One region of the Micromonospora sp. NPDC047793 genome, then DNA from elsewhere that is predicted to be linked to it. Evidence: riboswitches for the same ligand, from Rfam matches in the RefSeq annotation. Region 1 holds a riboswitch; the other holds the start of a gene.

Region 1 (4,576 bases):
CCGAGTGCGGCGAGCAGGGGTGTGGCCCAGGCGGCGAGGTCGTGTTGGCGTTGGGCGATCTGGTGTTGCAGGGCGGGGTGGTGGGCGGCTTCGGCGAAGATCGCGAGGCGGGCGAGGGTGAGGGCGCGGTGGGTGGTGGTGAGGCCGTGGGCGAGGGCGCCGAGGGCGGTGGTGAAGGTGTCGGGGTCGATGTGGTCGAGGGTGCCGGCGAGGTGGTTCCAGCCGGTGGTTTCGAGGTCGAGGATGCGGGTGAGGACGCCGGCGATGAGGGCTTCGCGGGTGCGGTAGCGGTTGGAGGTGGAGCCGGTGGGGAGTTCGGCCTGGTCGTCGACGGCGCGGTGGGTGAGATGGCGGGGGCCGCGGGTGCCGAGGACGGCGATGGCGGCGTCGAGGAGGCGTTGTTGGCGGGCGTCCACGGAGGTGAGACTACAGCAGTAGTGGCTGCGACTACATCTGTAGTACGGTCGGGTGATGCGAGGATCAGCGGCTGTCATCGGAGGCGGCGTGGGTGGGCTGGCGGTGGCGGTGGGACTGCTGCGCGCCGGGTGGAAGGTGACGGTGTTCGAGCGGGCGGCGGGGCTGCCCGGGACGGGTACCGGGTTGGGGATCTGGCCGTCGGCGTTGCGGGCGTTGGATCGGCTCGGTGTGGGTGCGCTCGCGCGGGAACGGGGTCGGGAGCAGCCGGACGGGGCGATGCGTCGCCCGGACGGGACGGTGATCGCCCGGTTGGACGTGGGGCGGATCCGTCGGCGGCACGGTGAGGGGGTGCTGCTGCTGTCCCGGCCGGCGTTGCTGGGTCTGTTGGCGGAGGCGTTGCCGGCGGGCACGGTGCGTTTCGGGGCGCCGGTGGCGGGTCCGGCGGAGCTGGGTGACGGGTACGACGTGGTGGTGGGCGCGGACGGGATCCGCAGCGCGACCCGGGTGGCGATGTTCGGTGATCGGTTCCCGCTGCGGTACTCGGGGGTGACGGCGTGGCGTGGCACGGTGCCGTTGGAGGTGGCCTCCGGTGGGGAGACGTGGGGTCCGGGGCGCAAGTTCGGGGTGACGCCGCAGGGTCCCGGGGTGGCGAACTGGTACGCGGCGGTGGCGGCGCCGGAGGGTTTCCGGCCGCCGGAGGGTGATCTGGCGGCGTTGCGGGGGTGGTTCGGTGACTGGCACGACCCGGTGCCGGCGGTGCTGGATCGCGTCGACGTGGCCGGGATGTTGCATCACGACGTGCACTATCTGTCGCCGGTGCCGACGTACGTGCGGGGGCGGTGGGTGTTGCTGGGCGACGCGGCGCACGCGATGACGCCGGATCTGGGGCAGGGTGCCTGTCAGGCGTTGATCGACGCGGTGGCGTTGTCGGAGGCGTTGGAGGTGGAGTCGGACGTGTCGGCGGCGTTGGCCCGCTACGACGGGGTGCGGCGGGTGCCGACGCAGCGGATGGCGGCGATGGCGGTGCGGGCGGGACGGTTGGCGCAGGTGCGGCGGTTCACCGGGGTGCGGGACGTGGCGTTGCGGTGGGCGTTGGCGTTCGGTCCCCCGGGCTGACGGTGGTGGTCGCGGCGTCGGGTGTGGAAGGCTGCGGGTGACGCGACTGGCGGCACCGGGGATGGATCGGACCATCGGGGAGCTCGTCGTGGGGGTCGTCCGCCTGGGCCTCCACGATCGAGGTGAGCCATGTCCACGACGTCGACGACGGCCCGGTTGTTGCCTGGTGGGCCGGTGGCGGAGCAGGTTCTGGTCGAGGTGGCCGAGGGTGTGGCGGCGTTGCGGGCGGCCGGGGTGACTCCGGCGTTGGCGACGGTGCTGGTGGGTGACGACGAGGCGAGCGCCGGCTACATCCGGATCAAGCAGCGGCAGGCGGCGGAGTTGGGCTTCGCGTCGCCGCACGTGCGGTTGCCGGGGTCGGCGTCGCAGGCGGATCTGCATGCGGTGGTGGCGGATCTGAACGCGGACCGGGGTGTGCACGGGGTGGTGGTGCAGCATCCGGTGCCGGGTGGGTTGGACTACGACCGGGCGTTGCAGGTGCTGGACCCGGCGAAGGACGTGGACGGGATGCATCCGGTGAACGTGGGGCGGTTGGCGCTCGGGCTGCCGGGGCCGGTGCCGTGTACGCCGGCGGGTGTGGAGGCGTTGTTGGCGTTCCACGGGGTGCCGGTGGCGGGTCGGGAGGTGGTGGTGTTGGGGCGCGGGGCGACGTTGGGGCGTCCGTTGGCGCTGTTGTTGGCGCAGAAGCGGCCGACGGCGAACGCGGCGGTGACGGTGGTGCACACGGGGGTGCCGGACTGGCCTCGGTATACGCGGCGGGCGGAGATCCTGGTGGCGGCGGCGGGGGTGCCGGGGATCGTGCGGCCGGATCATGTGCGGCCGGGTGCGGTGGTGGTGGGTGGTGGGGTGCGGTATGCGGGGCGCCGGTTGTTGCCGGATGTGGATCCGTCGTGTGGGCGGGTGGCGGGGGCGATCACGCCGCGGGTCGGTGGGGTGGGTCCGGTGACGGTGGCGATGCTGTTCCGTAACGCGGTGCGGGCGGCGGCGAGGTCAGCCGAGGTCGACCAGGAGGGGTCGGTGGTCGGAGATGGTGGCCAGCGGGGTCCGCACGGCGGTGACCGGTGGTAGGCGGTGCAGGTCCTGTCGGTCGGCGAGGATGTGGTCGAGTTGGACGCGGGGTTGCCCGGCGGGGTAGGTGGGGCGGCGGCCCAGGGGGTGCCAGCGGGACACCAGGCGGGTGGCCCAGGTGGGCAGGTTGAGGTCGCCGAGCAGGATGCGGGGTGCGGGCAGGGCGCGTAGGACGCGGACGGCCTGGCGGAGTTGGCGGATGTTCCAGCCGGGCACGAAGGACAGGTGGGTGGCGGCGACGGTGAGGGGCCCGTGCGGGGTGTCCAGGACGGCGGCGAGGACGACGCGGGGTTCGTCGTGCAGCAGGATGAGGCCGCCGCGGGGGCCGGGTGCGTAGACCGGGGACCGTACGGGTGCCGGGCGTAGGCGGGTGACGTGCCAGCTGCTGACGGGGTGGCGGGAGATCAGGCCGACGCCGTAGCAGGGTTCGCCGTGGCCGTCGTCGTCGTGGGTGAGGGGGCGGAACGCTTCGCCGGGGGTGCCGACGACGGCGGCGGCGAAGCGGTGTTCGGTGGCGCCGAGGGCCTGGGCGGCGATGGCGGTGAGGTCGTGGTTGCCGCTGCGGGACTGGTCGCGGTCGACTTCCTGGAGGGCGAGGACGTCGGCGTCGAGGGCGGTGACGGCGGCGGCGAGGCGGGCGGGGTCGACGAGGCCGTCGGTCAGGGACCGGCCGTGCAGCAGGTTGAACGTGGCCAGGCGCACCGTGTCACCTTATCGACGCCGTGGCACAGTTGCCCGATGCTGCGGGTGTTGTTCTGTTCGGTGCTGGTGTTCGTGGCGGTGGGTGCGGTCGGGGTGTGGTTGCGGCGGCGTCGGGGCCGGTGAGGCTGGCCACAGGTGGCGGCGTCGGTCGTCTCGGGGTGGGAAGAATGCCGCCGTGGATCTGGATCCGTCGACTGTCGCGCTGCTGCTGACCGCTGCCGTGTTGGCCGGTTGGGTGGACGCGGTGGTGGGTGGCGGCGGGTTGTTGTTGTTGCCGGCGTTGTTGGTGGCGGCGCCGGGGATGCCGCCGGCGACGGCGTTGGGCACGAACAAGTTGGCGGCGATCGCGGGGACGTCGGCGGCGGCGGTGACGTATGCGCGGCGTACTCGTGTCGACTGGGCGGTGGTGGGGCCGGCGGCGGGTCTGGCGGTGTTGTGCGCGGGGGTGGGTGCGGCGTTGGCGGGGGCGGTGCCGCCGTCGGCGTACCGGCCGGTGGTGTTGGTGGTGTTGGTGGCGGTGGCGGTGTTCGTGGTGGCGCGGCCGAGGTTGGGGGTGTCGGCGTCGCCGGGGCGGCGTACCCGGGTGCGGGTCGTGGTGGCGGTGCTGGTGGCGGGGGTGGGTATCGCGTTGTACGACGGGTTGATCGGGCCGGGTACGGGCACGTTCCTGGTGGTGGCGTTCACGGCCCTGGTGGGGGCGGATTTTCTGCACGGGTCGGCGATGGCGAAGGTGGTGAACGCGGGGACGAACGCGGGGGCGTTGGCGGTGTTCGCGGTGACGGGGCATGTGTGGTGGCTGTTGGGTGCGGCGATGGCGGTGTGCAACGTCGTGGGCGCGATGGTGGGTGCGCGGATGGCGTTGCGGCGGGGTGCGGGGTTCGTGCGGGGGGTGTTGTTGCTGGTGGTGGTGGCGTTGGTGGCGAAGTTGGGCTACGACCAGTGGCGGGCGGGGTGAGCGGCGCGACGCGGCGCGTGTGATCATCGGCGGGTGTCGGTGCGCGCGGAACACGACCGGGCCGTCCTGGCGGGTCTGTTGGGGCGGGATCCTCGGCTGCACGCGTACGAGTTGGGTGATCTGGACGATTTCTTCTGGCCGTACACGTCGTGGTTTCGGCGTGGGGACGCGGTGGTGTTGCTGTATCACGGTGCGGTGTCGCCGACGTTGGTGGCGTTGACGCGGCCGGGCGGGGTGGCGGCGGTGTCGGCGTTGCTGGGTGAGGTGGTGCCGGTGTTGCCGGCCCGGTTGGAGGCGCACCTGTCCCCCGGTGTGGAG
Region 2 (4,576 bases), on a different contig from region 1:
GCGCAGCCCCGCCGCGTACTCCTCGGCCTCCTGCGCGACGGCGGCGACGGCGTCGTCGTCGAGGGCCTCACGGGAGCGCAGGTACGCCTCCAGCCGGGCCACCGGGTCGCGGTCCCGCCACGCCTCCACCTCGTCGGCGTCGCGGTAGCGCGTCGCGTCGTCGGCGTTGGTGTGCGGCTCCATCCGGTAGGTGTGCGCCTCGACCAGGAACGGCCCCTTGCCGGCGCGGGCGTGCGCCACCGCCTTCTCCAGCACGGCGAGCACGGCCACCGGGTCGTTGCCGTCGACCTGCTCGCTCGGCACGCCGTACCCGACGCCCTTGTAGGCCAGTGACGGGGCGGCGGTCTGGCGGGACAGCGGCACGCTGATCGCGTACCGGTTGTTCTGCACGAAGTAGACCACCGGGGCCTTGAACACGGCGGCGAAGTTGACCCCCTCGTGGAAGTCGCCCTCGCTGGTCGCGCCGTCACCGACGTAGACCAGTGCCACCGTGTCCCGCCCCTGGTAGGTCTCGCCGTAGGCCAGGCCGGCGGCGTGCACGCACTGGGTGGCGAGCGGGGTGCACTGCGGCGCGGTGCGGCGCACGGCCGGGTCGTACCCGCAGTGCCAGTCGCCGCGCAGCAGGGTGAGGACCTCGACCGGGTCGATGCCCCGCGCGGTCAGCGCCATCGACTCGCGGTAGGTCGGGAAGACCCAGTCGTCCTCGCGCAGCGCGAGGACCCCGCCGACCTGGCACGCCTCCTGCCCTCGCGAGGACGGGTAGACCGCGAGGCGGCCCTGCTTGGTCAGTGCGGTGGCCTGCGCGTCGAACCGGCGGCCGACGACCATCCGGCGGTACATCTCGCGCAGTGTCGCCACGGGTGGCTCGGGATAGTCGGCCCGGGACGGCAGCAGGGTGCCGTCCGGATTGAGCAGCCGGACCGGATCGGCCTGGGGAAGCAGGGCAGCGGCCGGGTCGGGCGCGGTCGGGGTGGCCGACCGGCGCTTCCGCGGGGTTGCCCTGCGGGCCGCCTGAGGGGTGGTCGTCACGGCGGAACCTCCTGGACGTGTGGTGGACCTATGCTCCTTTGGTCGGATGATTGACTCAAGATGGCCGGTGAAGGCGGGATGTATGGCACTGATGGGAGGCTCGGGTGAGCCAGGAGACCGCTGACACAGTGCCCCTGCGGGGTGGCACGGGACGAACGGCACCAGGGTTGGACGAGGTGGACCGGCGGATCCTGGACGAACTGACCCGGGACGGGCGGATCTCCGTCCGGACGCTCGCCGAGCGGGTGCACGTGTCCCGCACCAACGCGTACGCGCGCATGGAGCGACTGCTGCGCGACGGGGTGGTCACCGGGTTCGCCGCCCGGGTCGCGCCGGAGCCGGCCGGGTTGGGCACCTCGGCGTACATCGCCCTGACCATCCAGCAGAACACCTGGCGGGAGGTGTCGGCGGAGCTGGCCCGGGTGCGCTACGTCGAGCACGTGGCGCTGCTCAGCGGCGAACACGACGTACTCGCCCTGGTCCGGGCACCGGACAACGCCACCCTGCGGGACGTGGTACTGGACCGGGTCCAGCGCATCTCCGGGGTGCTGTCCACCCGGAGCTGGCTGGTCTTCGAGGAGTACGACGGCGTCCGCAGCCCGTGGGCCTGACCGCCGCTCAGCGTTCCGGCGGCGCGGCCAGCCCCTCCCGGTCGGCCAGCTCCAGCAGCGGGTCCAGCGAGAACCGTGGCCCGTCCAGACCGGCGTGCGGGTCGCCCCGCTCCGCGAACCGGGCGGGCATGGTGGTCACGTCGAAGTCCTCCGGCCGTACGTCGTCCAGCTCGGCCCAGTCCAGCGGGGCGGAGACCAGCGCCGCAGGCGTCGGCCGGATCGAGTACGCCGAGGTCATCGTGTGGTCCCGGGCCATCTGGTTGTAGTCGACGAAGACCGGTCGGTCCCGCTGGTCCCGCCACCAGGTGGTGGTGACCAGGTCCGGCCGGCGCCGCCGCATCTCGCCGCCGAGCGCCAGCACCGCCCGGCGGCAGTCGCCGAAGCTCCACCGGGGCTCGATCGGGACGTACACGTGCAGGCCGCGCCCGCCGGTGGTCTTCGGAAACCCGGCCAGGCCCAGCTCGTCGAGGAAGCCACGCACCTCGTGCGCCACCGGGACGACCTGGTCGAACCCCACCCCGGGCAGCGGGTCCAGGTCGATCCGGAGCTGGTCCGGCCGCTCGACGTCGGCCCGGTTCACCGGCCACGGGTGGAACCGCAGTGTGCCCAGGTTGACCGCCCAGATCACCACCGCCAGTTCCCCCGGCGCGACCTCGTCGGCGCTGCGCCCGCTGGGGAACGTGATGTGGGCGGTGCCCACCCAGTCGGGCGCGCCCGCCGGCACGCGCTTCTGATAGAAGGCGTCGCCCCGGTTGTCCTGCCGGGTGGCGATCGTCGCCCCCTCGAACACGCCGCGCGGCCAGCGTTCGAGCATGGTCGGCCGGTCCTTGAGCGCGCGCAGGATGCCGTCGCCGACGGCGAGGAAGTAGCGCACCACGTCGAGCTTGGTCAGCCCGCGCTCCGGGAAGTACGGCTTGTCCGGGCTGGAGACGCGCACCGTCCGCCGCCCCACCTGGATCTCCTCGGCCGAGGTCGCCATCTGCCGAGCGTACGACGCGTACGGCCGGCGCGGTGGCGACCTCGCGGGGCCGGTCGGGGCGGGTCCGACCCGGTGTGCGCGGGGCCGGAGAGCCCACCCGCTAGGATCGGCGGGGGCCGTGACTGGCGCGTCGAGATGGAGCACCATCGGGAAGCGGCCCCGTCATGAGGACGCACGCCGAGCGCCTGGGCCTTCCGCACGTCACCAGGAGGTCGCATGCCGCCGAACGCCGAATCCGCCGCTTTCCGCAGCGCGCTGGAGGTCATCCGCGCCGTCGAGCCCCGGGTGGCCGACGCCATCGGGGCGGAACTGGTCGACCAGCGCGAGTCGCTCAAGCTGATCGCCAGCGAGAACTACGCCTCGCCGGCCACCCTGCTGGCGATGGGCAACTGGTTCAGCGACAAGTACGCCGAGGGCACGGTGGGGCGCCGGTTCTACGCCGGCTGCCAGAACGTCGACACGGTCGAGGCGCTCGCCGCCGAGCACGCCCGGGAGCTGTTCGGCGCGTCGCACGCGTACGTGCAGCCACACTCGGGCATCGACGCCAACCTGGTGGCGTTCTGGGCGATCCTGGCCGACCGGGTGGAGTCCCCCGCGCTCAAGCGGGCGCAGGCCCGCCACGTCAACGACCTCACCGAGCAGGACTGGTTCGCGCTCCGCCGGGAGCTGGGCGACCAGCGGATGCTCGGCATGTCGCTGGACGCCGGCGGCCACCTCACCCACGGCTTCCGGCCGAACATCTCCGGCAAGATGTTCGACCAGCGCAGCTACGGCACCGACCCGGCCACCGGGCTGGTCGACTACGACAGGGTCGCCGAGGCGGCCCGCGAGTTCCGGCCGCTGGTGCTGGTCGCCGGCTACTCGGCGTACCCGCGCAAGGTGAACTTCCGGATCATGCGGGAGATCGCCGACTCGGTCGGCGCCACCTTCATGGTGGACATGGCCCACTTCGCCGGTCTGGTCGCCGGCAAGGTCTTCACCGGCGACTTCGACCCGGTGCCGCACGCGCACATCGTCACCACCACCACGCACAAGTCACTGCGCGGCCCGCGCGGCGGCATGGTGCTCTGCGGCCCGGAGCTGGCCGACCAGGTGGACCGGGGCTGCCCGATGGTGCTCGGCGGGCCGCTGCCGCACGTGATGGCGGCCAAGGCGGTCGCGCTGGCCGAGGCGCGCCGCCCCGACTTCGCCGACTACGCCCAGCGGATCGTCGACAACGCCCAGGCGCTGGCCGACGGGCTGCTGCGTCGGGGCGCCACGCTGGTCACCGGCGGCACCGACAACCACCTGGTGCTCATCGACGTCACCGGCTACGGGCTGACCGGCCGGCAGGCCGAGCAGGCGCTGCTGGACTCGGGCATCGTGACCAACCGCAACGCGGTGCCGCAGGACGCCAACGGCGCCTGGTACACCTCCGGCATCCGGATCGGCACGCCCGCGTTGACCACGCGCGGGCTGGGTACGGCCGAGATGGACGGCACCGCCGAGCTGATCCACACGGTGCTCAGCCAGACCAGCGCCGGGGCGAACCCGGACGGCACCGCCTCCAAGGCCAAGTACGTGCTGGACCCGGCGCTGGCGGACAAGGTCAGCCGGCAGGCCGGCGAGTTGCTGGCCGGATTCCCGCTGTACCCGAACGTCGACCTGGGCTGACGACGCAGGCGCGTCGGGCCGGTGCACCGGCCCGACGCGCACCGGGACGATCAGGAGTAGTCGAACGTCCAGAGGAACCACTGGGCGCTCTGCGGGGCGTAGCTCTGCTCGCAGTACCACCAGTCCCATCGTCCCTCGGCGGCGCCGGTGAAGCCGTACGAGCGGCAGAAGTCGTAGCTGTAGTACACCCCGCGCAGCGTGCCGCCGGGCGGATCAGCCTGAGCCGGTGCCGCACCGACCACCAGAGCCGCGCCCACCGTGGCGAGCGCCGCCAGCGGCGCCAGGATCCTGCGTTTGCGCATGG

What was found. A riboswitch is a leader RNA that binds a small molecule or an ion and turns the genes downstream of it on or off. The one in region 1 is predicted to bind ZMP and ZTP.
Region 2: linked by a shared signal. The riboswitch ahead of ABZ738_RS25300 (glycine hydroxymethyltransferase) and the one ahead of ABZ738_RS14785 (tetrahydrofolate dehydrogenase/cyclohydrolase catalytic domain-containing protein) in region 1 are both predicted to bind ZMP and ZTP.

The regions. Positions count from the first base shown of each region.
Region 1 covers NZ_JBEYSG010000006.1:62,615-67,190, reverse strand. The annotation lists gene ABZ738_RS14795 (TetR family transcriptional regulator) at 1-416, opposite strand, end outside; gene ABZ738_RS14790 (FAD-dependent monooxygenase) at 472-1,533, shown strand; ZMP/ZTP riboswitch at 1,566-1,649, shown strand; gene ABZ738_RS14785 (tetrahydrofolate dehydrogenase/cyclohydrolase catalytic domain-containing protein) at 1,663-2,601, shown strand; gene ABZ738_RS14780 (endonuclease/exonuclease/phosphatase family protein) at 2,524-3,303, opposite strand; gene ABZ738_RS14775 (TSUP family transporter) at 3,479-4,258, shown strand; gene ABZ738_RS14770 (GNAT family N-acetyltransferase) at 4,292-4,576, shown strand, end outside.
Region 2 covers NZ_JBEYSG010000016.1:13,582-18,157, reverse strand. The annotation lists gene pdhA (pyruvate dehydrogenase (acetyl-transferring) E1 component subunit alpha) at 1-1,029, opposite strand, end outside; gene ABZ738_RS25310 (Lrp/AsnC family transcriptional regulator) at 1,206-1,640, shown strand; gene ABZ738_RS25305 (DNA primase small subunit domain-containing protein) at 1,648-2,619, opposite strand; ZMP/ZTP riboswitch at 2,728-2,817, shown strand; gene ABZ738_RS25300 (glycine hydroxymethyltransferase) at 2,836-4,272, shown strand; gene ABZ738_RS25295 (hypothetical protein) at 4,323-4,574, opposite strand.